DNA from 3 places in the Paenibacillus chartarius genome. Region 2 is predicted to be linked to each of the others. Evidence: riboswitches for the same ligand, from Rfam matches in the RefSeq annotation. Region 2 holds a riboswitch; each other region holds the start of a gene.
What was found. Region 2 has a riboswitch for cyclic di-AMP ahead of ACFFK0_RS02390 (TrkH family potassium uptake protein). Riboswitches for the same ligand answer to the same signal wherever they lie in the genome.
Positions count from the first base shown of each region.

Region 1: linked by a shared signal. The riboswitch ahead of ACFFK0_RS24210 (C40 family peptidase) and the one ahead of ACFFK0_RS02390 (TrkH family potassium uptake protein) in region 2 are both predicted to bind cyclic di-AMP.
Region 3: linked by a shared signal. The riboswitch ahead of ACFFK0_RS27470 (resuscitation-promoting factor) and the one ahead of ACFFK0_RS02390 (TrkH family potassium uptake protein) in region 2 are both predicted to bind cyclic di-AMP.

Region 1 covers NZ_JBHLWN010000098.1:43,460-53,576, forward strand. The annotation lists gene ACFFK0_RS24195 (M1 family metallopeptidase) at 1-405, shown strand, start outside; gene ACFFK0_RS24200 (hypothetical protein) at 421-1,239, shown strand; gene ACFFK0_RS24205 (Ig-like domain-containing protein) at 1,428-4,577, opposite strand; cyclic di-AMP (ydaO/yuaA leader) riboswitch at 4,883-5,047, shown strand; gene ACFFK0_RS24210 (C40 family peptidase) at 5,051-5,521, shown strand; gene ACFFK0_RS24215 (carboxypeptidase regulatory-like domain-containing protein) at 5,708-10,117, shown strand, end outside.
Region 2 covers NZ_JBHLWN010000014.1:89,733-99,849, forward strand. The annotation lists gene sdhA (succinate dehydrogenase flavoprotein subunit) at 1-325, opposite strand, end outside; gene ACFFK0_RS02370 (succinate dehydrogenase cytochrome b558 subunit) at 343-1,005, opposite strand; gene ACFFK0_RS02375 (LysR family transcriptional regulator) at 1,243-2,133, shown strand; gene ACFFK0_RS02380 (GyrI-like domain-containing protein) at 2,185-2,697, opposite strand; gene ACFFK0_RS02385 (potassium channel family protein) at 2,867-3,532, opposite strand; gene ACFFK0_RS02390 (TrkH family potassium uptake protein) at 3,548-4,903, opposite strand; cyclic di-AMP (ydaO/yuaA leader) riboswitch at 4,972-5,151, opposite strand; gene ACFFK0_RS02395 (CPBP family intramembrane glutamic endopeptidase) at 5,377-7,011, shown strand; gene uvrC (excinuclease ABC subunit UvrC) at 7,286-9,394, opposite strand; gene trxA (thioredoxin) at 9,495-9,809, opposite strand; gene ACFFK0_RS02410 (MerR family transcriptional regulator) at 9,867-10,117, opposite strand, start outside.
Region 3 covers NZ_JBHLWN010000110.1:46,440-56,556, forward strand. The annotation lists gene veg (biofilm formation stimulator Veg) at 1-98, opposite strand, end outside; gene yabG (sporulation peptidase YabG) at 394-1,281, opposite strand; gene rsmA (16S rRNA (adenine(1518)-N(6)/adenine(1519)-N(6))-dimethyltransferase RsmA) at 1,369-2,280, opposite strand; gene rnmV (ribonuclease M5) at 2,387-2,929, opposite strand; gene ACFFK0_RS27470 (resuscitation-promoting factor) at 3,073-4,164, opposite strand; cyclic di-AMP (ydaO/yuaA leader) riboswitch at 4,483-4,635, opposite strand; gene ACFFK0_RS27475 (ABC transporter ATP-binding protein) at 4,848-5,594, shown strand; gene ACFFK0_RS27480 (ABC transporter permease) at 5,594-6,859, shown strand; gene ACFFK0_RS27485 (hypothetical protein) at 7,554-7,676, shown strand; gene ACFFK0_RS27490 (TatD family hydrolase) at 8,022-8,789, opposite strand; gene ACFFK0_RS27495 (HD domain-containing protein) at 8,806-10,074, opposite strand.

The DNA.
Region 1 (10,117 bases), on a different contig from region 2:
GACGATTTCTTCGACCAATACGTGTACGGCGGGCTAATGACCGACTACAGCGTCGACGCCGTCGTCTCGAAACCGACCGGACTGGGCGGTGCGAATGCTTACGACAACACCATCGTACTGCGCCGTCATGGCGGAACGACCCCGGCTGTGCCGATTCACGTGCACTTCACCGACGGCCGCGCGGCCGACCTCGTCTGGGACGGCAAGGGCCAGCAGACCGATCTGAAGGTCAGCTCCGCCGCGCCGGTCGATTGGGTCATGATCGACCCGTCGCATCAGCTGGTGCTGGAGAACCGGCATATCAACAATTACTTGCGGACCTCCATTGATCCGGTATGGAGCGTTCGCTGGAATCTCGGCGCGACTCAGCTCGTCGAAGCTGTGCTGCGCTGGATCGCATGGTGAGGAGGTGAACGGAGCATGATGAATTGGATTCGTTCGGGGCTGAACAGCGCTCTGCGCCAGCCCTTCGCCTTGGTGTGCTTGTTCGTCTACGAGCTGCTGTGGGGATTTATTTTGTACCGCTACGTATCGTCGCTTCTGACGCCGCTGCTTCACCGTTACCCCGGGGAGGGGCTGCCTTCCGGCGCCGGGCAGCTGTTTTATGCGGAGAGCCATTTTCGCCTCACGAAGACCGATTTGATCGAGCCTTACTTGTGGACGTTCGCCGTGCTTCTCGCGTTACGCATGATCGTCACGCCGCTGCTTAACGCCGCCGTCTTCTATTCGCTGGAGCGGAGAGATCTGAACGCGGGGTACCGGTTTTTCCGAGGCATCAAGGAGCTGGGCGGAATTTACTTCCTGTACTACGCGATCCTCACCGTGTTGATCGCCGCTCCGCTGCCGTGGCTGTTCGGCATCGTCGGCTCGCTGTACGAAGCTCACTTTTTATCCGACCGTATGCTGCTTGCTTTGCTCCCTTATGCCGGAGGGTATTTGCTATATGTGTTCCTGCTGCAGCTGCTGTTCATGTACGTGCAATTCGGCCGCGCCGCCGGTGTACGGATGATGCCGACGCTGTTGTGCTGGCTCGGCAACGTGCACCGCGTCGTCCTCATCGCCTTGGCGGTCGGCGTCATAGCACTTCTCTTCGGCATTGTGGCCGCAACTGTCTCTTATGTGTGGGCCGGCCTCGCCGCTCTGATCATTCATCAGCTTTACCCGCTCCTCCGAATGCTCTTCAAGCTGTGGGGCATCGCCTCGCAGCATGCGCTGTGGCACGATAAAGCGAAGGCATAGACAGCTTTGGCGCCGAGGCGTTTGGGTTGATTAGGGCCGGTGTTGGGCTGGGCCCCGGTAGGTTCCGGCATGGTAGGTTTCGGCATCGTGGGTTCCGTGGGTTAAAGTTGCGGCTAAGCGGAATTTCCCCTGCCAGCACTTATAGAAAAAGAGTCAGATGCGCATCGCGCACTGACTCTTTCGTATTTTTACTTCAGTTCATCCAACATCGTCTTGATCGTCGGGTTCAGATTGAGCGTGTTCAGAATCACCGTCAGCGCTTCCGCACGCGTGGAATTGCTTTTCGGCTCGAATGCTCCGCTGCCGTTTCCGCTGATAATGCCGGCGGACGCCGCTTCTCGAATCTCTTCCTTCGCGTAGGAGTCGCCGATGTCGCCGAATGCCACAGCTGCCGCGGGCTTTGCGACCTTGTTCATGTTGACGATGCGCGACAAAATGATGACCATTTCTTCACGCGAAATCGTCTTGTCCGGACGGAACGTACCGTCGCCATAGCCCCCGATGACTCCGGCTTCGGCCAGCTTGCGGATCGCGTCCTGGGCCCAATGGTCCGCTACATCGTTGAGGCTAGCCGCCGCATTCGCGCCGCCATGAATATCGAACACGCGGGAAATAATGACGGCGAATTCAGCCCGTGTAATCGATGCGTTTGGCTTCGCCGTACCGTCCGTGTAGCCTTGAATGACATTCAGCTTAACGAACGTATCGATTGTCTTCTCCGCCCAATGTCCTTTGGTGTCCGTAGGCGCCGGTGCCGGCTTGGACTGTCGTGCTTCTTCGATTTTGGCTTCGATATTTTTCACCACGTTGTTGTCAGCCTTTACAACGCTGCTGACGAACACATCTTCCGGCTGCGGTTCTGGTTTAGCCGGTTCCGGGACAGATTCGGCAGGCTTTTCAGCTACCGGTGCAGATGGTTGCGGTGTCGGTTCCGGTGTTGGTTCCGGTGTCGGTTCCGGTGTCGGTTCCGGTGTCGGTTCCGGTGTCGGTTCCGGTGTCGGTTCCGGTGTCGGTTCCGGTGTCGGTTCTGGTTCTGAACCAGCCGTCGTCACAGTCACCGTAACGAAATTCGTACGTCCGCCAACCGTTGCCGAAATATGCGCCGTACCCGCACCCTTGGCAGTAACAAGCCCTGTAGAAGAGACTGTCGCTACCCCAGTGTCCGACGACGACCATTCCGTGACTTCGGACGTCTTCACCTCTTCCGGAGCGTTCGAGTATGTCCATTTTACAGAAAGCTGAGTCGTTTCATCCACGAGTAAGCCTGTCTTCCCCGCCGAGACGATCATATCGGAAAAATGCTTCGGCACCGACACATTCACAGTTGCCGTAACGCCATTGTACGTTGCCGAGACGACCGTGTCGCCTGTCTTCAACGCTGTAATGACACCGTCATTCACCATAGCAACCGTAGTGTCGCCAGACGTCCATACCGCGTACCCCGCTCCGGTCAGCTTCACCTTGGAGAGATCACTATAGATAGCATGCACATTATGGGTAACCGAGTCCCCTACCTCCATCGTCAGCGTATCCGTCAGCGGCGTTAAGCTCGAGAAGGTACCCGCAGGCGCTACAATCACCGTAACGAAATTCGTACGTGCGCCGACCGTTGCCGAAATTTGTGCCGTACCCGCACCCTTGGCGGTAACAAGTCCTGTAGATGAGACCGTCGCTACCGCAGTGTCCGACGACGACCATTCCGATACTTCGGACGTCTTCACTTCATCCGGGGCGTTCGTGTAGGTCCATTTTACCGCCAGCTGAGTCGTCTCATCCGTGAGCAAGCCGGTCTTCCCCGCCGAGACGATCATATCGGAAAATTGCTTCGGCTCCGACACAGTCACCGTAACGAAATTCGTACGTGCGCCGACCGTTGCCGAAATTTGTGCCGTACCCGCGCCCTTGGCAGTAACAAGTCCTGTAGATGAGACCGTCGCTACCGCAGTGTCCGACGACGACCATTCCGATACTTCGGACGTCTTCACTTCATCCGGAGCGTTCGTGTAGGTCCATTTTACCGCCAGCTGAGTCGTCTCATCCGTGAGCAAGCCGGTCTTCCCCGCCGAGACGATCATATCCGAAAATCGCTTCGGCACCGACACATTTACAGTTGCCGTAACGCCATTGTACGTCGCGGAGACGACCGTATCGCCTGTCTTCATCGCCGTGATGACACCGTCATTCACCAAAGCAACCGTAGTGTCGTCGGATGTCCATACCGCGTACCCCGCTCCGGTGAGCTTCACCTTGGAGAGGTCACTGTAGGTAGCATACACATCATGTGTAACCGAGTCCCCTACATCCAGCGACAGCATATCCGTCAGCGGCGTTAAGCTCGAGAAGGTTACCGGAGTCGAAGTCTGCTCCGCTTCCAGCACCACCACTTGGAACTCCTTCGAATCGGTCGCCGTGCCGTAAGTCAGATTCGCTGTCAGCGTTACGGCAGCATTGCCTGAGCCATAGGCGGGACGAGTCACTGTGCCGGTGTCGGAAACGACATCCGTATCGCTGCTTGACCACGTAATGCTCGTTGTGCCTTGGGCCGAGGGCAGGCCTATATCGGACACGACGTGCTCCTTGTCGGCATTCGACCTGTAATCGATGTCCAGTGCCGTCTTGTCCGAAGCCAGCACCGACGCGTCGGACATCGCTATCCCATAGGTAACTACATTACCGTCGCCGAAATAACTCCCATCAAATTCGTTCATATATGCCCATCCGTCCGTGCCGTCGGTGCCATAAACTTTTACCATCAAGTCATCTTTCTTGACTTCAACACTGGTAGGTATGGAGACGTCATTCAGGGGTGCATCGTCCCTTACCTTCAGCTTCACCTTCAGCAGCTCGATGGCACCGCCGGCCGTCAGACTCGATTCGAACATTTCGCCGTTCTCGGCTTGAATTTCGAAAACCAGGTTTCCTTCGGTAGGCCCTCCCTGGTTGACGACAATCGGCGGGCTAACCGTCTTGTTTACGCTATTAAACACACTGCCGTTAGGCACGTAGGAGCCTGGGGCCGTGTATTCGTAACGATTTAAATTGTCGTTTCGCGTTGCGAAAGATTCGCCCTCAAACACCCGATTATCAAAGGAAATAATGAACCGCATCTGAACGATATTCTCTTGATTGTCGAACGCATCCAAATGATCGGCTTTTACGCTAAGCACGACCTCGTCTCCCTGTTTGACCGACGTGCTGCCGTTAGCCTCGACCCCTATCGTCATCGGGCTCGAAGTGGGGTCCGCCTTGACGGTCCTTGCTCCGCAAAAAGCGGACAATACCAGAACAACGGCCAATAGAGCGGATGTGAACCGCTGCGTTGCCTTTCTACATTGCATAACTCTACCTCCTGATGTCTGAAATGATATGCATTGATCCACACCATTCGGCAATAATCTACATTTACCCTTTGGATTTCGACATAAACTTGAAAATCCATCAAACCATCGTATACAATTGCCGTCGCTGTCAGCCCAGCCTATACCAACGGCATAGGGAAATGATTTTTCCCACACCCATTCGACGCACTTTCCAAGCGCCCTTTTCACCGACTATGGGAACCTTGCAATTTTTTTTCGAATATATAAGTTTTATAGGAGGAATATTGTGGTTTTTGACGAATACGTAGTCTGGACAAAAAATAACCCAATAATTGCCGAATTTCCGCGGTCCGCGGAAAACGGGGGAACCAGTCTTCACGGGTGAATTGATTTCGCGACTGAGTCTATGACTCAGGCTCGTAGGGATCATAGGGCATACCTTCGACCGAACCCTCCAGCTAACCTCGTAGGCAGTGGAAGGAGCTCCTCAATTGAAGAAGGCTGTCGTTTTACTGCTCAGTTTCGTTGTGCTGTTCACGTTCCAGGTCGGTAGCGCTTCCGCAGAAACCCCGATGAACAAAACGATCGCGGGTCTGATGGGGACACCGTACAAGTGGGCCGGTACAACCACCAGCGGCTTCGATTGCTCCGGGTTTACCGCATATGTCTTCAACCAGTTCGGCATTGAGCTGCCTCACAACTCTGCGGCTCAGAACGAAGAAGGCTACTGGGTATCCCAAGACGATCTGCGCGCAGGTGACCTCGTATTCTTCAACACCAGCGGCAAGGGCATTTCGCATGTAGGCATCTATGTAGGGGACGGTTACTTCGTTCACTCCGCTACCGATAAGGGCGTCATCAAGACAGCTCTTAGCGATTCCTACTATAAGAAGCGGTATGTCTCCGCACGACGCGTGCTGTGGGACGAGCTTTACACCCAGCTGACGACAGATGTACAGTAAGATTGAGAAGCTTCTCTAGCAAACGATTGCCCCGAATGGCCTTGGCGTGAGCCGATGCATCGGGGCTTTCTTTTATTTCCAGCTTTTAACACATAGGTCTAAGGCATTAGTTGTAGAGCGATTGCTGTCGATGTGCTATGATCGAAATAGTTGAATTTTCCTAGATGTCAGGGGGTATCGATCATATTGCGCAAGTTGAAATTGCTGTTAAGCGCTTGTCTGCTGACGACCGCTATTCCGGTGTCGGCACTGGCATCCGTGAACCTGGACCCCGGACATGACGGAGTACATATAGACGATATAGTCAAAGCGATTCATAGCGGTTCCTCGGACCTTGACCTCAACCGGGACAACGTCATCGATGCGGCCGATTTTCAAATGCTGATGACTCAGATGCAGCCGGAGCAGCTCGAGCAGGTACAGCAATTCGGTACGCTTTACGGTACGGTCGTGGATGATAATGGCAGCCCGGTAGCGGGCGCGACCGTCGCCCTGAGCGACAGGGTGCAGACGATGACGGATTCCGCCGGTGCGTTCACGCTGGAGGATGTCCCGGTGACGCTGAACGGTGTGCTTCAAATCGGCAAGGACGGCTTCAATTCGGTCAGCTCGCCGTTATTTACCGTATTTGCCGGTCAAAGCGTCCGTTTCGACACGCTGCGCATCCCCTCGTTCGGCTCCGTAACTGGAACCGTCTACACGGAAGAGATGGCCCCTGTATACGGTGCGATCGCAACCATTCAGGCGGGCACGCAGACGATCACCGGCATGAGCGACGCAGCGGGACGGTACATCTTGACGAACGTGCCTGCGGGCGAGCACACGATATCCGTACAAAGCGCCGTGTACGGCACCGGTTCTACATCCGTAACCGTAAAAGCGAATGCTATGGCAGCAGCAGCGACGGTCCGCCTGATTAAGCCTGCGTCCAGCACTGCAACCCTGATCGGTTACGTCAATTCCGACGTAGGGCTGCCGATCGCCGAAGCGCAGGTAACGGTAACCGGCACGACGTATTCGGCTTTCACCGACGCGAGCGGTTTCTTTATCTTGGAACACGTTCCGACGGGCGCCATCGGCCTGACCGTACAAGCAGCGGGTTACGAAACGCGGTCCCTCACCGGCATTACGTTAACAAGCAGCGGGTATAATTTCGGCACGCTTCAGCTGCAGCCTATTCCGGCTGCAACGGGTTCGCTGCCGGTGCATGTCGGGGACGGCGCCTTGCATCTTGAAGGAGCCTACGTATCGCTGATGAACGGCGACCTCCACTTTTCGGTGATTACGGATGCCGCAGGCATCGCCCGCTTCGAAGGCATTCCGCCCGGCACGTACACGCTTCGCGCAGAGCGCAGCGGGTATGCGCCGCTCGTCACGACGGTGATCGTCGTACCGGGCGTTAACGAACTGGTGCAAGCTCCGCTCGTCAAGAACGCCGGCTCCGTAACCGGGGCCGTGTACGATCCGCTCGGAGCGCCGCTTGCCGGTATTTCCGTAAAACTATACGCCGAGAACGGCACCCCGTTCATCGCCATAACCGACGAAGCGGGCCGCTATCTGTTCAGCTATGTGCCGTTCTCCGCCGCCGATTACACGCTCGCCGTCGAGTCGCCGCTCTACATGACGGCCACGGTCGGTTCCGTCCGGGTAACGAGCGGAGACCCGGTCGTCATACCGGACCAGAGACTCGCATACAAGACCGGCAAAATATCCGGTTACGCCACAACCGACCTATCCGCTGCACTGGAGGGCGCTACGGTACAGCTGCTCAATGAGAACCATAGCGTGATTGCAACGACGACTACGGATGCGAGCGGCTACTATGAGCTGACGAATATCCCGCCGCTTGCGACGTACACCGTCCATATCGGCATGACCGGCTACCTGCCTGCGCATCCGCGCACGGTCACGATTCAGCCGGACGCCGCCGAGCTGATTGACTTTACTTTAGCCCAAGGAATCGCCGTTTCGACAGCCGATGAGCTGCTCGCAGCACTGGCGGACAGCTCCGTGGCAACGATCTTCCTCAATAACGACATTACGTTAGCGGAGCCGCTGATCCTTCAGCGAAGTGTTACGCTCTCCGGAGGCTTTGACGGGACGACGGTGCTGAGAGCGCCGTACTTCGATTTTGCCGATTCGTCACTGGAGCTTCGGATGGAGGGCTTACAGCTGACGGCGGTACCGGGCACCAGCGAAGAAACGCTGCGGCTCGCGATGGCCACCCTCGCTTCGAACATCGAACTGAGCGGCATCGGCGGAATCAACGGCACGTTGGAACGCATCCAGGAAGTCTCCTTCCCGTATCGGTCTTATTTCGCTGCAACGGATCCGTCGGGTCCAGCTACTGCGTTCGTGCATAATCAGGACGGCCTGACGTACGCGCTTGAACACGAGGACGTAAGCACCGTCTACCTTGCCGACGATCTGCTGATGTACGATTCGTACTTGTCCATCCCGGACCGCCCGATCCGCTTTACGAGCGATACGCCGAAGCTGCTTCGCGTAAAGGGCTACTCGAACCGGACAGGACTCGCCTTCGATAACGTCACGCTGTCCGACACGCTTGGCCCTCTCTTAAACGACGTATCGACGGGAATCGTACTGTGGGCGGAAGCGTCGATTCAAGCGACGCTTGACGAGGACGCGGTGCTTTACCTGGTCCCTGACGGCACTCCCATGGACGCGGCCTCAATTCTGGGTGCGCAGCTCGCCAGCACCTCCGCTCTCGCGCAAACCGCCTTATCGATCGCAACCGACGGCCTCCCGCGCGGCGATTACGTGCTGTATGCGATCGATTCGGCCGGCAACGTGTCGCCGGCGTCGGACGTGATCGAGCTGCGCAAGAGTGCCGGCAGAGCGCTCTCGGACCTTAATTCTGAGCTCGGTATCACGGGCACTGCACTGTCTAACGTCAGTATCTATGACCTGCAATCGCTCGGCATTACCGGACTGGATGTCGAAGAAATCGGCTTGTATCGCTACGCGCTCAGCAAGGACCGGGTTCGCCTGCTCGGCTTTGGGGCAACCGGCGAGTTGACGGCAGCGGTCCAAGAGCTCGTTCAAACCGCGAACGATGCCCCGGAGCTTCACCTCGCGCTGCTGCCGCTGTCCGGCGGACAAGAGGCGGCTTGGAACGGCGTTACGGCCGAAACGATGAATGGCCTTGGCATCGCCAGCGTTACGAATGAGGTGACACTACGGCTGGCTCAGCATTTGCTGGAGGCTGCGTTCAAGACCGGCGGCTACAAGCTGCTGCCGCTGAGCGAGATTCGCGCCTTAACGTCGGACCTTACGCCATTTGCCGCTTTGTCCGGGTGGAACGGCTCGCCGCTTCAACTGGATGAGGGCACAAGGCGGGTTCAGCTTCGTTTTGCCGTGAAGAATGCCGCCGGGGTTTCGCTCAAAGGGCTGCAGGCGTCGGACATCTCGCTTCAGGTCGACGGTTCGCCGCTCTCTCTTGCCGACGTATCGTTCAGCGAGCTGACTTACGACGATGCGGCACAGTTGTACAGCGTTATTTTCACGGGCGAAGCGGATGCCGTTTCGTATGTGCTGTCGGAGCTCTCCGTGAACGGCACGGCCATTCAGACGGCGGAATCGCCGCTCACCGTAACGACGCCGAACATCGCGATTCCGATCACATCGATCAGCCTCGGCAAATTCGGAGGCGGGGCCTCCAGCTACGTCACCTTGGGCTCCTACCTGCTTGGATTGAATATTGCTCCGTACAATGCAACCAATACGGACCTGACCTGGACGGTGACGCCATCCGACAATGCCTATATTGATGGCGGCGGAAGTAATTATTACCTCAATACGAGGCAATACGGGGACGTCACCGTAACCGCAACGAATGAGCGCTTCGGCGTGACGGGGAGTGCCGTATTCCACATCGTCGATATGAATGCCGCCTATGCGAGAATCAAGCAGTACCTCTCGACGGACGGCAGCAGCCCGCTTACGCTGCAGGATATCAAGGAAACGACGATCGATTGGATCGTGGACGATAACTTCGACATCTATAAGCTCGTTCTCGATGAGAAGAAAGCCGAATTCCTTGCAGCAGAGAGCGCCGACCTAATGAACTTGATGCAGTCCATCCCAATCAATTACAACAACAGCGCCAAGCTAAACCGGGCCTTGCTCGGCGATTGGAGCTCGGTTACGGCAACCGACCTGATGAATTGGGGCTTCTACTATGCCAGCAGCTCGAACGTCGCCTACGCGAAGCAGATTATTCAGGAGCAGTTCACAACCGCAAGAAATGGCAAGCTGTTTACGTCTTCCGATATTTCGGCGCTTAATACGAGCTTGCTTGCCAAATTGCCGGATGTGACGCTGTCGGGCATTACGGGCAAGAGCTACAATTGGGACTTGTCGGCTACGGTAACGTTCAAGATGTTCAACAAAAACAATGAGCCGATTAGAGGCCTTACCGCACCAGAGGTGTCGACAACGATCCTGAATATTCCTTACCTGCTCAGCGACAGCAGCCGATTCACCGACTTTGAAGAAACGTCGTCGGGCTACTACAAGTTCCGGATCCCCGCCGGCGTCATCGGTTCGCTGCTCAATCTGCAAAACTTGAAGCTG
Region 2 (10,117 bases):
CTTCCGGTGTCCGGTTGAACATAACGCCCATCCGGTCCATCAGGTGAATAATGCCCGGTGCCGCTTCGCAAAGCGCCTTGACCGGAGGCTGATTGGCAAGGAAGTCCCCGCCGTATACGGTATCGTCAAAGTGCTCCCAAGGCGAGTCGCCTTCGCCCTTTGTATTTACGGCTCCGTTAATGCCGCCCTGTGCGCAGACGGAGTGGGAACGTTTAACAGGTACTAGAGAGAAGAGCTGGACGTGAACGCCGGCTTCCGCGACTTTGATCGTCGACATGAGCCCGGCCAATCCGCCGCCAACTACGATTACTTTGGAATTCGCCATTGATGTTCACTCCTCGTTTAATGGTCCAGTTTAAGATTCGATGTATTGGAGAACGAAGGATCGGTAAATGCGTACAAGGAAAGGATAAACATTACCGTCATGATCACGAATACGCCCATCCATACATATGTAGATACGCGCTGGGCGCGCGGACCTACCGTAATGCCCCACGCTACAAGGAATGACCACATGCCGTTGCTGAAGTGGAACGTAGCGGCGATGACGCCGATCACATACAGAGCGAAGTACAGCGAGTTCGTCGCAATGCCGTGCATATGCGGGCCGAGCGTCGTTTCGGAGACATTACCGAGCGTGATCTGGAACCGCGTATTGAAGAAGTGCCAGAAGACGAAAATGAACGTCACGACACCGGTGATGCGCTGCAGCCGGAACATCCAGTTGCGGAAATAGCCGAAGTTGCTCGTATTATGGCGAGCGGTAAAGGCTACGTACAAGCCGTACACTCCGTGATAGAGCAGCGGCAGCCAGATGAAGAAAATTTCCAGCGCCAGGACAAGCGGCAGACTGTGGATCCACAGCACTTGATCGATGAAGCCTTGATGCCCTTCTTTGAAAGCGGCATAGTTGGTCAGCAGGTGCTCGATCAAGAAAAAGCCGACCGGAATTACCCCAAGCAGCGAGTGCAGCTTGCGGTAGAAATACGAGTTTGCACCAGACATAAAACGCGGGTCCCCCTTAAACAAATTTGTCAAACTTCAACATTTTTCCCCATGACAAAACCATGTTCCATTGTACTCCCGCTAGGAATAGGCGTCAATCCGTATTCATAGCATACCCAATCTTAGGAAAATGTGAACAACCGGTGACATATACATCCTACTCCTTTCCCGCTTATAATGGAAGTGCTTATTTCGTATAATCCTTTATAACATATTTGCATATAAGGAGGAGCTCCGTTGGAAGGCTTGGACATTTTCTCGGTAGTTGTCGAACAGCAAAGCCTCAATAAAGCCTCGCAGCTGTTAAACTTATCTCAGCCGGCTCTATCCCGCAAGATCATGAAGCTGGAGGAGGACCTTGGGGTGCAGCTGTTTGAGCGGCGAGGCAAAAGGCTGGCCCTGACGCGGGCCGGGGAGCTGTGCTACGAATATGCGCTGGAATTCCGCGCGCTGGAGCGCAAGTTTCAGCTGTCGCTGCGCGAGTTCGTCAAAGCGGGGCGCCCTGCGACGCTGACGATCGGCGCCAGTCTGACGACGCTGCAGTCGACGCTGCCGGATCTGATTACGGCTTACACCGCCCATTTTCCGGCAACCGACATTAAAGCGCTCACCGGCAAAACGCACGAAATCGTCTCCATGGTCAAGGAACGCAAAGTCGATCTCGGCGTCGTCGCATCCTCCATCCATACGCCGGGACTCATCTGCGAGCCGCTGTTTGACGACCATCTGTGCCTCGTGCTGCCGCACGGCCACCCTTATCTCGCAAAGCCCGAGCTTGTCGTGACCGACCTCAACGACCTGTCGATGATTTTATTTTCAAAGGGAACGTGGTATCGCGTCCTGACGGACGAGCTGCTGCACCGGTACAGCGTCTTTCCCGACGTCAAGATGGAGATCGATTCGTTCGAGGCGATCATTCGCCTCGTCTCCACGTGCCGCGCCGCCACCCTGCTGCCCAAATCGTACTTGCGGGACCGTCTCATCAGGCAAAATGAATTGACCGTCCGCGACATCCCCGAGCTCCGCCAGACGACGCGCACGACGGCGCTCATATACAGCGACGGCGCACTGCTGGATACGGCGCGGGACTTCGTCGAGGAAGCCAAGCGCCAATACGGGCGTCTTTAAACAAATAAGGCATAGCCGCGGATCGCATTTCCGGGCCATGCCTTATTGGCTTCATGAGTTCGCTGCCAGCGCCACGTACACGTCGATTTCGTTATCCTCCTGATCGGGCCTGTAACGCTCGTCCCAAATCTCGAAGTCGTGGCCCGCAGGCCGGCGGCCGTGTTCCCGCATCCACCGCCCGTAGAGCTCGTCATACGTACGCCCAAGCTCGGATTCCCGTCCGCGATGGGTCATTCGCACATATTCGCCGGCCGGGAGCGTTCGCTTCGTCATGCGCTCCGGCACCGGCGTATCCTCCCTTTCCACGACGTATCCGATCAGCTGATTGAACGGATCGACGTTCGGGTTGAAGCCGGGCTTCATCGGATACGTCTGTACGAGGCGAACGTGCCCGTCCGCTTTGCCTGCAATCGAAGCCTGCCTTGCCGTCAAGTCTTCATACGCTTTCTTCCCGAGCTCCTCCTCCGCGATCTGCTTCAGATTCGCGTCGAAGCTGACGCCGATCACGGTCATCGCCGGAAGCTCCACGACAGATGGGGTAGACGCTCTTTGCTCCAAGGACATGTATACCAGCCTCCAATATTATGGAAAGTTTTCCTTCCTGATCATTAGACGCCGGAGCCTGCGTGAATCTATCGGCACCTGCGCAAAAAAAATAGAAGGAGGCTTTCGCCCCCTCCCTTATCTCCTGCTTATCGATTTGCAGCCCAAGCTTGCGGGCAGCGATTCCGGTTTATTCCCGGCTCACTTCACGTTCAAATGCCGCAACCTGCTTGTTCGTTCCGATGACGACCATAATATCATCTTCATATAAAATATCGTCCGCAACCGGTGCAATCAGCACCTTCTTCTGCTTGTTGATCGCTACGACGGAACAGCCGTACCGTGCTCTCAGGTCCAAGTTTTTGAGCGATTTGCCGCTCAGATGCTTCGGCACCGTCAGCTCGACAAGCGTATATTCCGGCGACAGCTCGATAAAGTCGAGCAAGTTCGGCGATACGAGCTGATGCGCAACCCGAACGCCCATATCCCGCTCCGGGTAAATGATCCGGTCCACGCCGATCTTGGTGAGCACCTTACCGTGCAGTTCCGACATCGCCTTGGCTACGACTTGACGCACGCCCAAATCCTTGAGCATGATCGCCGTCATAATGCTGGACTGAATATCGTCCCCGATCGCGACGATCGCGCAGTCGAAATTCCGGATGCCGAGCGATTTCAGCACTTCCTCGTCGGTCGTATCGGCGACGACGCAATGCGTCAGCTTGTCGGCCATCTCGTCGACCGCTTCCTCCTCTTTATCGATGCCCAGCACCTCGTAACCAAGGTTCATCAGTTCTTTTGCCAGCGACTTGCCGAAGCGGCCCAGTCCGATAACGGCATATTGTACAGGTTTCATCTCTCTTGATCTCCTTTATCCGATCGTGATTTTGCCTTCCGGGTACCGGTACATCTCTTTTTCCGGCTTCGGCTGTAAGGCGTATGCAAGCGTCAACGGGCCCAAACGTCCGGCGAACATCGTTAATGCAATCATTACTCTGCCGAAATCAGTCAAATCCGGCGTGAGCCCCATGGTGAGTCCAACCGTACCGAACGCTGACGTCACCTCAAACAATATTTTCAGAAAATGATACGGCTCCGTCGTCGACAGGATCATCGATACGAAAGTGACCATAAAAAGTGCGAGCAGCGTCATCGTCGTCGCCTTCATAATCCGGTTCTGATTGAGTCTGTTGCGGTATACCACAATGTCTTCCTTGCCGCGAATCATGGAAATCATCGCTGCGACGAGAACGGTGAACGTCGTCGTCTTGATGCCGCCCCCCGTCGACCCCGGCGAAGCGCCGATAAACATGAGAATAATCGTGAAGAACAGCGTCGCTTGACGCATTCCGCCGATGTCCAGCGTATTGGCCCCGGCCGTACGCGGCGTAACGGACTGGAAGAACGCCGACAAGATTTTGCCGTGAAGCGGCAGCGGACCCATTGTCCGCGGATTCGTATATTCGAAGATGAACACGATCACCGCACCGGCTACGATCAGGAATGCCGTCATGCTAAGCACGACTTTGGCGTGCAGCGACAGCTTCTTGCATTTGCGGTACTCGACCACTTCGGAGATGACCATGAATCCGAGACCGCCGAGAATGATGAGCGCACAAGCCGTAAAATTAATAACGAAGTCGTTCGCATACAAGGTTAAGCTCGTGAACGGCGTGCCGGAAATTTGCCCGAACAGGTCGAAGCCGGCGTTGTTGAACATGGAGACGGCGTGAAACATTCCGAAGTAGAGCGCTTGCCCGAACGGCATATCGAACGACCAGCGAATCGTGAAAATAACGGCCGCTATGCCTTCGATCGTCAGCGAATACAGAATGACTTTCCGGAACAGCCGCACGACCCCATCCATAGAGCCGTGGTTCATCGCTTCCTGCAGCAGCAGTCTTTCCTTTAGAGAAATGCGTCTGCCTGTCAGGAAGAAGATCAGCGTCGCCATACTCATAAAGCCGAGTCCGCCGATTTGAATGAGGGAGATAATGACGATTTGGCCGAAGATCGACCAATGCAAACTCGTATCCACAACGACAAGACCAGTTACGCAAGTCGCCGATGTACTCGTAAACAAGGCGTCGATGAACGGCGTCATGCGTCCGTCTGTCGATGAAACGGGGAGCATGAGCAGTAGAGCCCCCAGCAAAATAATGCCCGCGAAACCGAGAACCAATATTTGCGGGGGGGTTAAGTTCCACAATGTAAATTTTCTTGGCATTCAAGTGCTCCTTCTCGGCATGAGCGTAAAAAAGACAAAAAAAAGGACACTGGAAGCCCAATGCCGCATAGGTTCCCGTGTGAAGCCTACGAGGTTAGCTGACGGATTCGGACACACTGGCTGCCCTATTCGCCTGACAATTGGCCCGGTCGGATTCGTGCACAAATCCTCGCTGCCGCTGCGGCGAAATTCACCCCTGAAAATCATGGTTCCCCCGTTTTCCATTGGAAATTCGGCTTTACATTCAATTGATTTGAATTATAGTCCTATTTCATTCGCAGTACAAAGCCGTTTTTCCGCGATAGTGGGGGATTTTGACAGGTGTTTAGCGGCAATGAAAGAACGGAAGCATTGTTTTCATTCGAAATGATGCTCTTTACCCGTGTTTTCTTTCATTTTCATCTTCTTCATTCGCTTATGTCACCTGATTATGGTAATTTTAATATATCAACTTGGGGACGGAGGAAGGGACGATGAAGCTGTTTTTCAACCGAAATTTACTGCTGCTCGCCGCGCTTGGCGTATTTTTGTATGGAGCCGTCATCGGAATTTCAAGCTGGCTCAAGCCGGGAGAGGCCGGGACGGAGAAGCCAGTCGTCAGCAAGCGGGAGGCGGCTGAAGCGGCGCTTGCGTTCGCCCGCGAACGGTTTGGCGTCGGGGAAGCGGACACTTTCGTTACGTACCGGACGCACCAGCTTCGCAGTACGTATCTGGAGCGCAAAACATTGGCCGATACCTACGAGAAGAAGTATGGGGACAAATACCCGATCGAGTATTTTACGGTAGAAATTCGCAGCAAGTCCGGGGATCAGCATCGCTTCATCGATGTGAATTATACGAATAAACAAATTTTGGGCTGGGCGGTTGCCGATGATGTGCTGGACGCTCGCCTGAAAGCAAATCCGGATCGAACGAAAAGCGAAACCGTCGCCTCCGCGGAGCTGAAACGACTGGGCTATGATCCTGGCGACTTTACACTCATGAGCCGTACGGATCAGCGCGCGACGCTGTTCCTGTTCGAGAGCAAGTCGGTTGCGATCGGCGACGCCAAGCTGCAACTGGAGATCGATGCCGATGAGCGGGAGGTGTTCGGCTTCTCCCCGGTGTTCGTGGTGCCTCAGGAGCATATCGACTGGAAGGCCTCGCAGGATTGGCAGGCGTCCTTGATGACATGGGTTTCTCTCGGCTTCATGTTTTTGATGGCCGTCGCCGGATTTATTTATGCGATCGTGTACCGCAAACAGATCTCCTTCGCGCGCGGAGCGCTGCTGACGCTCATTTACGCGGTGTTCTATTGCACGAATAACTTGAATATGTTCCCGGCGTTCAAAGCGGAGTCGGGGACGGCCGCTTCACAATTGGACATCATTGCGATTTCGATCTTCATGAATTTCGTTACGCTGCTGCTGACGATCGGCGTGTACGTCTCTTTCGTCTCGGGCGCCGAGCTGTGGCGCCGTACGGGCTGGAATCCGTGGCCGCGCTGGCGGGAGGCTGCGTTCGGGGCTGAAGTGTGGGTGTCGATGGGACGCGGGTATTTAATCTGTTTGTTTATACTCGGAGTTCAGCAGGTGCTGTTTTTTGTAGCGGAACACGGCTTCGGCATATGGGCTGTCGCCGACGCTTCGAACTCTCCGCTAAATATGCTTGTGCCCAGCTTGTTTCCGCTGCTTGCCTGGTGCGCCGCCATCTCGGAGGAAGCGACGTTCCGGCTGTTCGGGATCGCCTTCTTCGAGCGGATCGTCCGCTGGCGGTTTGCCGCCGTGCTGCTGCCCAGCATAATTTGGGCGGCGAGCCATACGCAGTATCCGATTTATCCCGTATACACGCGGCTGGTTGAGGTGACGATCCTTGGGATCATTTTCGGCTATGTATTTTTGAAATACGGATTTATGACGGTGATGTTCGCGCACGCGACGATGGACCTGCTGCTCATGGGGCTCGATTTGCTCGTCACGGGCAGCGGAGCGGATATCGGCTGGGGCTTGTTCCATATGGCGAGCCCGCTGCTTATTGCCGCGGTGCTGGCTTGGCTGCACGGCCGTTCGCAGCGCCGCCGGCGGCCCGGTATTCTGGAGGCGGACGGCAGCGGTGCGGCGGCGGGTTGACGGTTTGGCTGCGGTAAGAGGACAGTTCTTGCATGGCCTGCCGTTGTGCCGGCAGTGTGCCGGAGAGACGCGCGATAAGCGCAGGAGCCGGACAGCAGCTGGTCGCTGACCAAGTAACATAACCAAATTGAGCTGCGTGAATCAACGAGGGCCGGTTCCCATAGGACCGGCCCTCGTTTTGCCGCTATGCTCACAATGTCTTCGACCGCTTCGTCAATACGCCGTCTCTTGGCCGCTTGGAAATAACGCAGTTCGAGCCGATCAAACGGACGTGTTACGTCTCTGAAACCGGCTCCGAGCCCGAATCCGAGCCCTGCTCCATAGCCGGTGCGACAGCGGTCAGCCCATCTTCGAAAGCGCCTTCTGCTCCTTCTGCTGCGCCATCCCCATCCGCCTCCGGTCCGCGCAGGGCGGCGATAATATCCCGCGCCAGCTTGTCGCCGATACCGATACCGCGGAAGTCGTCGACCGACGCTTCGCGCATCCGCTTCACGGAGCCAAAATGCTTCAGCAGCAGCTTGCGCCGCTTCTCACCGATACCGGGGATCGCATCAAGCTGCGAGACGATCATCGATTTTGCGCGCGTTTCGCGGTGGAACGTGATGGCAAAGCGGTGCACCTCTTCCTGAATGCGCTGCAGCAAGTAAAATTCCTGCGAGTCCCGGCGCAGCGGTACGACCTCCGGCGGATCGCCGGCCATAAGCTGTGCCGTCTTATGCTTCGCATCCTTGACCAGTCCGCACACCGGAATGTACAAGCCAAGCTCGTTCTCCAGCACATCGACGGCCGCCGATATTTGGCCTCTGCCGCCGTCCACGACGACGAGATCGGGCGGCTCCAGCCCTTCCTTGAGCACCCGCTCATAGCGGCGGCGAATGACCTCGCGCATAGTTTCGTAGTCGTCAGGCCCTTGCACCGTGCGCACCTTGTATTTCCGGTACTCCTTCTTGTCCGGCTTGCCGTCCGTAAACACGACCATCGCCGACACCGGGTCGGCGCCCTGAATGTTGGAGTTGTCGAACGCTTCGATGCGGCGTACAGGACCGATGCCGAGCCATTCGCCAAGCGACTCGACCGCCTTGACGGTACGCTCCTCGTCCCGCTCCAGCATGCGGAACTTCTCTTCGAGCGCAACGCGGGCGTTCTCCCGGGCCATGTGCGTCATTTGTTTCTTTAGGCCCCGCTGCGGAAAATGCACCTTCAGCTTCAGCCAGCTCTCCAGCGCCTGCTTCACATCCCGGTCCTCGGCCGTCGGAGCTGCATCGTCCGCCGCAGCCGAGCCGTTCTCCACGGCCGAAGCCGTGTCGGCTTCGTAGACCGCCGCCGCTTCCGCCGCCAGCAGGGCGCCTCCCTTATCGGCATCCGCTGCCGCAGGGTCCGGCGCATTGGCGGCCCCTTCCGCCTTGCCGGCAGCAGCCTCGGCCGCCGCCGGCATCGACGAGCTCGGCAGCACGATCTCCTTCGGCAGCGCCGGGTTCTCGCTGTAATATTGCGTGACGAACGACAAAAAGTCCTCATACTCGTCCCCGTAATACGGGAATAAGGTGACGTGCCGCTCGATCATTTTGCCGGAACGCATGTACAATATTTGCACGCACATCCAGCCCTTGTCGACGGCGTAGCCGAATACGTCGCGATCGACCGCATCCGTCGTCGTAATCTTCTGCTTCTCCATCAGCGCGTCAATGTGCTGAATTTGGTCGCGAAGCTCCTTCGCCCGCTCGAAATTCAGCTCCTCCGCCGCCGCGAGCATCCGTTCCTCCAGCTCATTGCGAATCGCATCGTGCCCGCCGTTCAAGAACCGGGAAATCTCGTTCACCATCTTCTCGTTCTGTTCCCGAGTCACCTCATATTCGCAAGGCGCCAAGCACTGTCCCAAATGATAGTACAAACACACTTTGTCGGGCAGCACCTTGCACTTGCGCAGCGGGTATAGGCGGTCAAGCAGCTTCTTCGTCTGCTGTGCCGCAAACGCATTCGGATACGGGCCGAAATATTTGCCCTTATCTTTCACGACGCGCCGCGTCACCTCCAGCCGGGGCTGCTCTTCGTGCGTGATTTTAATATACGGAAATGACTTGTCGTCCTTCAGCAGCACGTTGTAACGCGGATGATACTGCTTGATCAAGTTGCATTCCAGAATCAAAGCCTCCATGTTGGAAGCCGTTACGATATATTCGAAATCGGCGATCTCCATGACAAGCCGCTGCGTCTTCGCCCCATGACTCCCGGTAAAATACGACCGGACGCGGTTTTTCAGCACCTTCGCCTTCCCTACGTAAATGATCGTACCCTCGCGGTTTTTCATCAAATAGCAGCCCGGCTTATCCGGAAGCAGCGCCAGCTTGCTGCGGATCAACTCGGAATATTCCTTGGATGCCAACGTACGTTCCCCCTCTCCCCAAAAAAAGACCACAACAAAAAAGCTCTTTTTCCCAGTCTAGCAGAAAAAGAGCTTTCGATCACGCGGCAATCGTTACCGCTTATTGGTGGCGGGATACGACGTTCTTTAGCGCGTCCTTGGACTGGAAGCCGACCACTTTGTCAACCGGCTGGCCGTCCTTGAACACGATCAGCGTCGGAATCGACATGACGCCGAAACGGCTGGCCGATTCCGGATTGTCGTCAACGTTGACCTTCGCGATCTTCAGGTTCGTAACTTCTTTATCGAGTTCTTCGAGAACCGGTGCGATCATTTTGCAAGGTCCGCACCAAGGCGCCCAGAAGTCAACAAGTACAGTGCCGGTAGATTCTACTTCGTTCTTAAAGCTTTCGTCCGTAACGTTCACGATAGCCATTGTAATTCCTCCTTATCGGTTGTCAACATGTAAAGTATACCACAGCACCTGCGGTTTTCAACCGGACTCGCCCGATGTGAATTGCTGGGTAACCTGCTCGTGCTTGATGACGTCGATGCGTTCGATCAGGTTCGACCGGATCTCGCTCAGCTGATGCAGCTGCCGGTCGATCTCGGCGAGCTTCTGCTCATACATCGGCAAAATTTCCTCGCAGAACGCCTCTTTCTTTTTCATCACGCAGTTCAGAAACCCTTCAATTTCATCCGTCGAGAAGCCCAGCCGTAAGTAAAACTGGATCGTATTTACGC
Region 3 (10,117 bases), on a different contig from region 2:
ACCGTCTTGCGACGTCCGCCGTTCGCTCTCAACATAATCTTCTGCCCGACATGGGGCTCGAGGCTGCGCTTGATCTCGAGCAGCGCATTTTTCGCCATTGCGTCTACCACCTCTTTCCATTTCGATTATAGCTCGTTCGACGAGTTATGTCAAATTGGGCCAAAAATTATATCACCCTAACAATTACATTGTCAACGGTCAAATTCACTAATTTTTGTTACCCCGTACTTATCCTTTGTTAATTGTCAAACTTTATGCAGAGGCGCGCACGGAAAAAGCCAGACTTCCGGACAGCATTCGCCACGCCGCCCCCCGCCGGCCCGGCGACAGCAAAAAGAGCGGCCCCCGCAAAGGAGCCGCCCCAAGTACTGCAATATTTGTTGACCGGCAGGATTACACCGCACCTTCCCCAGTCGCAGCCGCGTGCATAATGCCGGGCAGACCGACGCGAAACGTCCCGCGGGTTTCCACACCACCTAGACCGTCAAGCCCGCTGACCGTCATCGACACGATGTCCGTCATCGACACGGTGTCCTTAATCGAGGTGTACGCAACCTTCGCCGCAATGCAAAGCGGATCCAACGCATGGATCAGCACACGGCCCGGCGAAGAGGCAAAATTCGCCCCGGCCTGCAGCAGCGCCTCGAAATGCGATTGGCAGGCTCCGGCCACGATCGTAAGGTTATCCCGGTTGCGGTCATACTGCCGCGCAGCCGTTACTGCATGAACGAAATTCAGCGAATTTTTATAGCTGCTAAGACTATGCATATCATTTTTGCGGTTCTTTAAGATACCGTCGTGCCCGGTAATGACGACAATGTCCGGCCGAATCTGCGGAAGCAGGCGGTAAAGCGCATTCGCCATTTCCGATTCCGGGACAAAGAACCCTTCCGCCGGCACCCTCAGCTCGCCGTATAACGTCATGCTTTTGCGCAGGTACGAAGCATCGCCGTCCAGATGGAGCACCTTCCCCGGCACTTCAAAGTACGAATTCGGCTTTTTGCCCGCTCCCGAAGTGCCCGAAGAAGATGGATTCCGCTGCTGAATGCTGGCCCGCACCAGCTCCCAGCGCTGTAGAGCGCCCTGCACTAACGGCGCGGCGGTATGTGGGTAACGAAACGGCTCGGTAGGTTCGACGACGGCCAAATCCGACAGCGGGGAGTCGGCGAGCAGCCGATAATCGACGCCGCGCAGCACGGCTCGCCTCGCTTCCAGCTGGTGGATCCGGAAGATGATGTCTCCGCCGTATGATTTTCTCGTCACCAGATCTCCTTGCTTCATCGCAAATCGCCTCCTCCGCTATTGTATGGCGGGCGATCGTGATTGGTGCCCATCCGCGCCGTAAAGAAAAAGAACCGGCGGGTTCAATCACCCATCGGTTCTCGCAGCAAGCCGCAGATGCGCATGAAGCGCGTCGCTAAGCAGCGCGTACTCGGCCATGGAGAGCGTCTCCCCGCGCCGGGACGGCTCAATGCCGCAGCTGTGCAGTACGGTTTCGAGCTCAGCCTTGTTTTCTTTGCTGAAATACCTGGCCGCCAAATTGTTGTAAATCGTCTTCCGCCGCTGCACGAACGATGCCTGCACGACGTCGAAGAAGAACGCCTCGTCCACCGTTTGGACGGGAGGCTCCTTGCGAACCTTCAAGCGGATGACGGCGGAATCGACATTCGGCTGCGGAATGAACACGGTGTGCGGGACGATCGTGACCAGCTCCGGCTCGCAATAGTACTGCACCGCAATGCTGAGGGAGCCGTAATCTTTGCCCCCCGGCTTCGCCGCCATGCGTTCCGCCACTTCCTTCTGAATCATGACGACGATGTTCTCAAGCGGCAGCCTGTCCTCCAGCAGCTTCATGATGATCGGAGTGGTGATGTAGTAGGGGAGGTTCGCGACGACGCTGACCCCCGACACCCCTGCAAACCTTTCCGCGAACAGCTGCTTCATATCGACCTGCAGCACATCGCCATGAACGACGGCGGCGTTCGGGTACGGCTCGAGCGTTTCTTCCAGAATCGGCAGCAGGCGCTGATCGATCTCAATGGCCACGACGCGTCCCGCTTGCTTAGCAAGCTGCTGCGTCAAGGCGCCGATGCCGGGTCCGATCTCGATCGCCCCTTTGGATTCGTCCAGCTCCGCAGCGCCGACAATCCGGTTCAGCACATTTTGATCGATCAGGAAATTTTGCCCTAGACTCTTCTTTAATTTGATGCCGTGCCGTTTCAGGACGTCGTTCGTTCGTTTGGGCGAAGCAATATCTTCATGTAGGGAGTTTGGGTTCATCGATAGGTTCCGTCCTTTGACAGCTGTAGATGATGTTTCGAAAATTGTACCTGATCCGCCTGCAACATTCCACCTTGCACTAACGTCTGAAACATTGACGAAAGCTTCACGGAGGACTCAGCAGCGCGACGGCTGAAGCGAACTCCTCTCGCGTAATGCGGAAAGCCGCACAGCGGCGGTGGAACTGCTTGCCGTTGCAGTAGCCGATCCCCAGCGTGTTGCCCACGGCAAGCCTGCGCGCCGCGGCGTCGGGATGCACCAGCAGCCCGGCATCCATCAGATCGGTCCACGTCACTTCCGCCTCGCCGATGTCGGCATATTCGGTACGAACCGTGTCCAGCGCACGTCTTATCGCCTCCGGGGAAGCGTTCTCGACACCGATGTCCCCCTTGTGCTCCGCAAGCTCCTGCGGCAGAAACGCATGCTTGCAGCCCGGCACTTTGGCCGATATGATCTTGCGGATGCGTTCTCCGGCATGATCCGGATCCGTAAACACGATGACGCCCCGGCGCTCCTTGGCCAGCGCAATCCGGCGCAGCACGTCCTTTCCGATGGCGGACCCGCCGGTCTCGATTGTATCCGCTTTGACAGCTCGCTTGATGGCGGCAGTATCATCCTTGCCCTCAACGACAATAATTTCCTGAATCACACGCAGCTCTCCCGTTCTTACTCTCGGCCATCATACCGTTCGTACTTCCCTATGCAGAGAAAAAGAAGAGGATATCCTCTTCTTCTCCAGCTTCTGTATGTGCAACTCCGGATACTTTGTAGTATGCCCAGAGCCGATTATGCTCAATCCTCAGATGGCTTCTTCGGACCGATGACGTACACCGTGTATCCGTACTTGGTGCCGAAGCGATTCGCGTAGCTTTCGTTCTCGAAATAAACATCAATTTTATTGCCCTTCACAGCACTGCCGATATCTTCGGCCCGGCGGAAACCGATGCCGTCGATGTATACCCACCAGCCGAGCGGAATGACCTTCGGATCAACAGCGATCGTACGGCCTTCCGTTACTGTAGTACCCGTGTATGTCTTGCCGTAGCCCGGACTGTCGGTGTCTTTCCCGGTCGAGGCGACGCCCGCCGAGTAAGCGGTCAGCGACACGTTGTTCAACACTTGCTTGTAATTAAACGTCTTGCCGCTCTTCGAGACGGCATCGACATCCGGCGAGCTCGCCGACAGCACCGTTACCGGCGCCTTCGTGCCAACCGCCACGACCTTGTTCACTTTCTCCTGGGCGACTTCCAGGTTGACGACATTCTCGGCAACAAGGACGCCATCCTCATATACCTTCTCCATCGTCTTGGTCAGTACGCCTTCCTTGCCTTCCTGCACAACCTTCTCTTTACCCTTGAGGATCGTAGAATCATTCTTCTTCTCCGTTTCGAAAGCGATCGCTTCGTTCACTTCCGCAATCTCTTTCTTCACGCGAATGACCTGCACCGACGCATCCTCGCTGATGCCGGTTTCCAGCGGCGGAACGACTTTATCCAGCTCGCCGAGCGCAATATTCAATTCCTGTAATGCACTTTGTACCGTCTTGCCTGTGGTGAATACAGTTTTCGTCTCTCCGTCAGCAGTCAATCGGATCGGTTTCGCATGGTCGATCGTGATCTTCATGCCGTCCGTCAGCTTTGCGCCGAGGTCGGCGGATACGCGATCGTGCGCTCCGATCGTAATGGCTTGTTCATCCAGTAGGCGTTGCAGGACAAATGCTCGAGTTTTCACCTGTTGTTCCTGTCCATTCACTACTACGGATACGCTCTTGGTAGCCGTACCGTACAACAACACCAAAAACATGAAAGTAATCGCGCATGACAGTAAGGATAATGTCATAGTTAGACGCAAGTTTTCATGCTTCCATCGCAATGCGAAGGTCATGCTGGATGATCGCTTTACATGGGTTTCCGCGCTTGGAAAAGTTCCCACTTCTTCGGTCCTCCTTCAAAGCCCCGCCGTCGAGTGTTACGCATGATCAAAATGACGTGACTAAGGTTTAATGGTTAATGCGTTCTGTCTGACCATCGATATCGTGTGAGCGGCAAATCACCTCCCATGATACGATTGTACGAGCAGCGCCCTCCCATGATGCCAAAGTGCTTGAAGACAACAAAAAAAGGCCGCCAGAGAAGAGGACGTCTTCCCCGTGGTCTTTAGTTAATTGTCAATAATGGAAGTTGACAATAAGACACGACAAAGGTTACCTCTCTAAACACGCTTACGAGGTTAGCTGACGGATTCGGACGCTAGAGTCGCCCTACCTCGGACTTGCGTAACTAAGCCCTTGGATTCACCCCGAAACAACAACCCGGTTCCCCCGTTTTCCTTGCGGAAATTAAGCGATTGGTAAATTGGTATTTTTTTAAGTTATTATGAAAGTAGTTTACGTCCGATTAAAGCAACTGTAAAGCTAACCGCAATACCAAAATCGGCTTAATTGCGGCGTTTTTCCCAACAAAAGTTCACTTTATCGCTTAATTCCTACGTTTCTCGTCCGTATACATTCATTTTTGTGAATTGGGTTACAAAGGCGGAGGAAATTAGGCAAAAAAAGGAGCATATCCATGATCCCGATCCTACAAATCGACCGGCTTTACGGCGGATATTTGCCCGCGAAGCCGGTCCTGCAAGATTTGCAGATCACCGTCCAGCCCGGCGAAATGGTCGGCTTGCTCGGTCTGAACGGAGCCGGCAAGAGCACGACGATCAAGCACATCCTCGGCCTCCTGCTGCCGCAGAAGGGCGAAGTCCGCGTCGCCGGCCGGACGCTGCAGGAAGATCCGCTCGGTTACCGCGCCGCCTTCGCTTACGTGCCCGAAACGCCGGAGCTCTACGATGAATTGACGGTCCGCGAGCACCTGGAGCTGACGGCCATGGCTTACGGCTTGACCGGCGAGCAGCTGCATTCGCGGATGGAGCGCCTGCTGACCGAGTTCAACATGACGGACAAGCTGGGCAGCCTCCCGATCCAGCTCTCCAAAGGAATGAAGCAGAAGGTCATGATCATGAATGCGTTCCTGGTCGAGCCTGCCTTATATGTAATCGACGAGCCCTTCCTCGGGCTCGATCCGCTCGCCATGCGTTCCCTGCTTGAGCTTATGGTGGAGCGCAAGCGCCGTGGAGCCAGCCTGCTCATTTCCTCTCATATTCTGTCGACGATCGAGCCTTACTGCGACAAATTTGTCGTACTTCAGCGCGGTCGAATCGTGGCGTCCGGCGACATGGCGGCGCTGCGCCGAACGGCCGGCTGCAAGAGCGACGCCGCGCTGGACGACGTCTTCTATGAGCTGATCAAGGAGGACCGCCGCTGATGTCTCTGTCGAAACCTGAAGTGACGGCGGGGCGAACCGCAGGGCAGCTTTGGCGACGCCGTTTTACAAGCTTCGTGCAGGAGTCGCTGACGTATTGGCGCGACGTTGCGCGCGGCGGCTTCGTCCTCGTGCTCGTTGCGGCGGTAATCGGGGGCGCTTATGAATATGGCAGCGTGCTGCGTCGGCTGCCGGACGATTTTCCGGACTTATGGGTCGTTATGCTCATCCTGGCACCCGCATTGACGTTCGGCGGCGTCCGCACGCTGCTCAAGCCGGCGGACCGCGTGTTCCTGGTGCCGATGGAAGGCAGGCTCGGACCGTATTTTCGCGGGGCTTTCCGGTACAGCTTCATTGTGCAAGCCGGCAAAACGCTCGCCGCATTGACGCTGATTTGGCCGCTCTATGTCCATTTTCACCCAGGAGTGCAGCCGCTGGCGGGAGCGCTGGCCACTGCGCTTGCAGTGAAGGCCGGCCACTTGTATGCCGACTGGCAGGAAATGCGCCTCGTCAGCCTTCGTCGCCGGACTGCGCTCGTCTGGTTTCGTTTGGCCGCTGCGGCCGTGTGTGTCTGGGCATGGTTCCGATATGGTCTGGGCTGGGGCTGGTTGTCCGTAGGGATAACTGTCATGCTCTGGGCATTTCTTCTATATAATAGTAGATTATTTACGGTCGGCTGGGATCGGCTGCTGCAGCGCGAAGCGGCCCAGCGCAAACGGCTGTACCGCTGGTTCCGCTGGTTCACCGACGTGCCCCAGCTGCCCGGGCCCGTGCGCCGGCGGAGCTGGCTCGGCTTGTTGTCTCGCCGGCTCGCCGTCCGTCGGGAGCATACGTTTACGTTCTTGTACGAGAAGACGCTGCTTCGGACGGAGCTGTTCGGGATGTATGCCCGCCTGCTGCTTGTCGGTCTGCTGCTCGTCGGGTTCGTATCGGAGCTGTGGCTGAAATCGTTGTTTCTTGCTGCGGTACCGCTGCTCGGCCTGGTTCAGCTGTCCGCACTCGGCGATGCCCATCGGTATACGTTTTGGCTGGAGCTGTATCCGGTCGAGCGGCGGCTGCAGACATCGGCTGTCTTGGGGCTGGTGGCGCCGCTCGCCGTCCTGCAGGCCGCTTTGCAGAGTATTGTTTATGCGCTTACGGCGCCGCACGGGGTATGGTCGGCTTTGATGCCGCTGCTGACCTTGGGTGCCGTGCTGCTGGGGCTTCGCTTTAAGCTGCGGCCGTCGCTGCAGCGGAAATTTGAGAGGAGCGGCGGGGCGGACGGATAGATTGGGATGCTGGGGCGCGGTGCTTCCGGGGATAGCCCCTTGTTAACAGTCCTTTGACAAGGATGACCGGCTTACGCCGAACTATGGACGGGCGCGTTTAGGCGTTAAGCTGGTTGTGAGACGTAGTGCTGGTTGCTCGGCGTCGATTCTATAGCTTAACGCCACTCAAGCAGCAGTCAGCAGAGTATAGAGGGACATTTTGTGGCCCGCAGCAAGAGATAGCGGCTTTCGCTGACTTTTCAGACGCGCGCTTTTCCAAGCGGAAAAATGCCAGCTTTCTAACCTTCGAAGCCGCAGCCTAAATTAGACCGTATGAAGGCGTGATTTTACTTGATACCTGCTGGAAATTAGAAATAGCGGATCCCCGAGGTCTTATTTTTCCTGAGTTGCCCCAAAATGCCCTGATTGCTTGGCTTTGCAGATAAATAAAGGTCTATGGATCCTCTATTCGGGGGACCAACGACCAAATCGATAAAATAAATCCTTGTCGATCCGCTATTTCTCTTGTTTCCTGAATAAGCCTCCACAACTTCCCGCTATTATTGTAGAAGTAGTCTGGATCTACGACATACTGATGCACCCGGGCATCGTAGATCAGCAGGTCAACATTCCTGCACGTTTGCATTGATTCGGGAGGGAAGCTTTCAGTTGCAATAAGGTGTCGTCGAGCTGGGGTTGCAGGCGGTGCGCTCAGATGAAGGCGCGGGGCGGCGATGAGCTGGGCGGCAGGCGGGTTCAGACAAGCGTGTGGGCGTCGCATTATGTCTGCAGCTCGAACGGTGCCGTATGGTGCAAGTTCGAGAGATCGAACGGTTAGTATGACGCGAAGTTCGAGAAATTGACGATGCCTTGTGGCGCGAAGTGCACGAAGTCATTAGGTGCCGCTTGGAGCGAAGAGCAAGAGTTCGTCCGGACCGCATCGAGGAAGTACACGAAATCGTTAGCGCCGCAAGGAGGGAAGAGCAGGAGTTCGTCCGGGGCCGCATGTGGAAAGAGCAAGAGTTCGTCCGGGGCCGCATGTGTGATGAACGAGGTCGAACAGTGCCAGTATCCTCCATGGTCAGGAAGCCGTTCAACACAACACCGCCGCCTATCCGAAGCAAGCATGAAAAATGAAAAACGCTGCTCCCCTCCATGCGAATGGTCGGAAAGCAGCGTTCTTTCATCTCAGCCCCAGCAGGCGGATCGCATTATCGGTCGTCACCTGCGCCAGCTCTTCCAGCGAGATGCCCTTCAGCTCCGCAGCCGCCTCGGCAACCAGCCTCACGTAGCCGGTTTCATTGCGCTTGCCGCGGTAAGGATGCGGGGTCAGATATGGGGCATCCGTCTCGATCAGCAGCCGGTCCAGCGGCACCTGCTGCAGCACTTCCTTCGGCTGCTTGGCGTTCTTGTATGTGACGGGGCCGCCGAAGGAAATGTAGAAATTCATATCGAGGCACATTTTGGCCGTTTCCCACGAGCCGGAGAAGCAGTGCATGATGCCGCCCACTTCCGAGGCCTTCTCTTCGCGCAGAATCGTCACCACATCGTGGTGCGCCTCGCGGTCGTGGATCACGATCGGCAGCCCCAGCTTGCGGGCGAGCCGTATTTGCTCCCGGAACACGCGCTGCTGCACGTCCTTCGGCGACGTATCCCAGTAGTAGTCGAGCCCGATCTCGCCGACGGCGACCACTTTCGGATGCTTGCACTGCTCCTCCAGCCACTCGAGGTCCCCGTCCTGCATCGTAACCGCATCCTGCGGATGCCAGCCGGCCGTCGACCAGATGCAGTCATACCGCTCGGCGAGGGCGATGGAGCTCGGTATGTACTCCCGGCCCATCCCGATATTGACGATCCGCGTCACGCCGGCTTCCCTTGCGCGGGCAACGACGGCGTCCCGGTCATCGTCGAACTTCTCGGAATTCAGATGTGTATGCGTATCGGTTAGCATTTTGCCGCCAATCTCCTTAATCCGTAATCAGTTGAAGCAGCGCCTCGGGGCCGGATAGTCCCAGCTTGCCGATCCACTCCTCGGGGTAATACACATGATGCTTGCCGAGCTGCAGGCTGCTGATCGAGCGCACGATCTCGGACTTCTTCGTAATTTCGGTCAGCCGGCCGCCGTCATAGAGCAATATCGGCAGCTTCTCGTCGGCTTGACCCGGACGGTACACATCATAAGCAAGATCCGACGGGAAATCAAGCTCCATATAGCTTGCCGGATCGATGTCCACCTTCTGCATCAGCTCGATGATTCGCTGCAGCTTATATGGCTCGTACGGCTCCAGCACCATATACTTGAGCAGCTTCCGGTTGAGAAACCGGTCGCACAGATCGGACAAGATCGGGTCCGCCTCCCGGCTCCAGAACTGCAGCACCGTCTGCATCAACGCCTCGTCCAGCGCCAAGTAATCGTGCACCTTCATCCGATTCTCGAACAAGGCCTGCAAGGGCTGCAGCATGAAATTGAATGTATAGCTATCCTCATAAAGCCCTTTGGCTCTTTCGAATATTTTGTTAAGCAATATTTCGGCGGACCGCGTTACCGGGTGAAAATACACCTGCCAATACATTTGGTACCTCGCCATGAGATAGTCCTCCACCGCATGCATACCGCTCTCTTTGACGACGATATGCCCTTTGTATGGCCGGAGCACGCGCAGGATGCGTTCCAAATCGAAGGTACCGTAATTCACGCCTGTAAAATACGCATCCCGCAGCAAATAGTCCATTCGGTCGGCGTCGAGCTGCGAAGAAACGAGACTGACGACAATTTCTTCCTTGTAGGACTTGCATATGACGCCGGCGACCCGCTGGGGAAAATCGTCCGACACCCGCCGCAGAACCTCATTCACTTCCGTATCCCCGAGCACGATGCGGATCGTCCAATCCTCGTGGTGCATCCGGAACGCCTTCTCGATCGAATGGGAAAACGGACCGTGCCCGAGATCGTGCAGCAGTGCCGCACACAGGCAGAGCAGCCGCTCTTCGGCCGGCCAATCGTCGTATTGGTTGCGTTCGAATTGCGAAATGATTTTGCGGGTAATTTCGTAAACGCCGAGCGAATGCGAGAACCGGCTGTGCTCCGCCCCATGGAACGTCAGAAAGGAAGTGCCCAGCTGACGGATGCGTCGGAGACGCTGGAATTCGCGCGTGTTGATGAGGTCCCATATCGTCTGGTCTTGCACGTAGATGTACTTGTGGACAGGGTCTTTAAACACCTTTTCTTCTTGCATCTGCGTGACCTCCTCGGCTACAAAAGGGAATAGTTTTCATAAT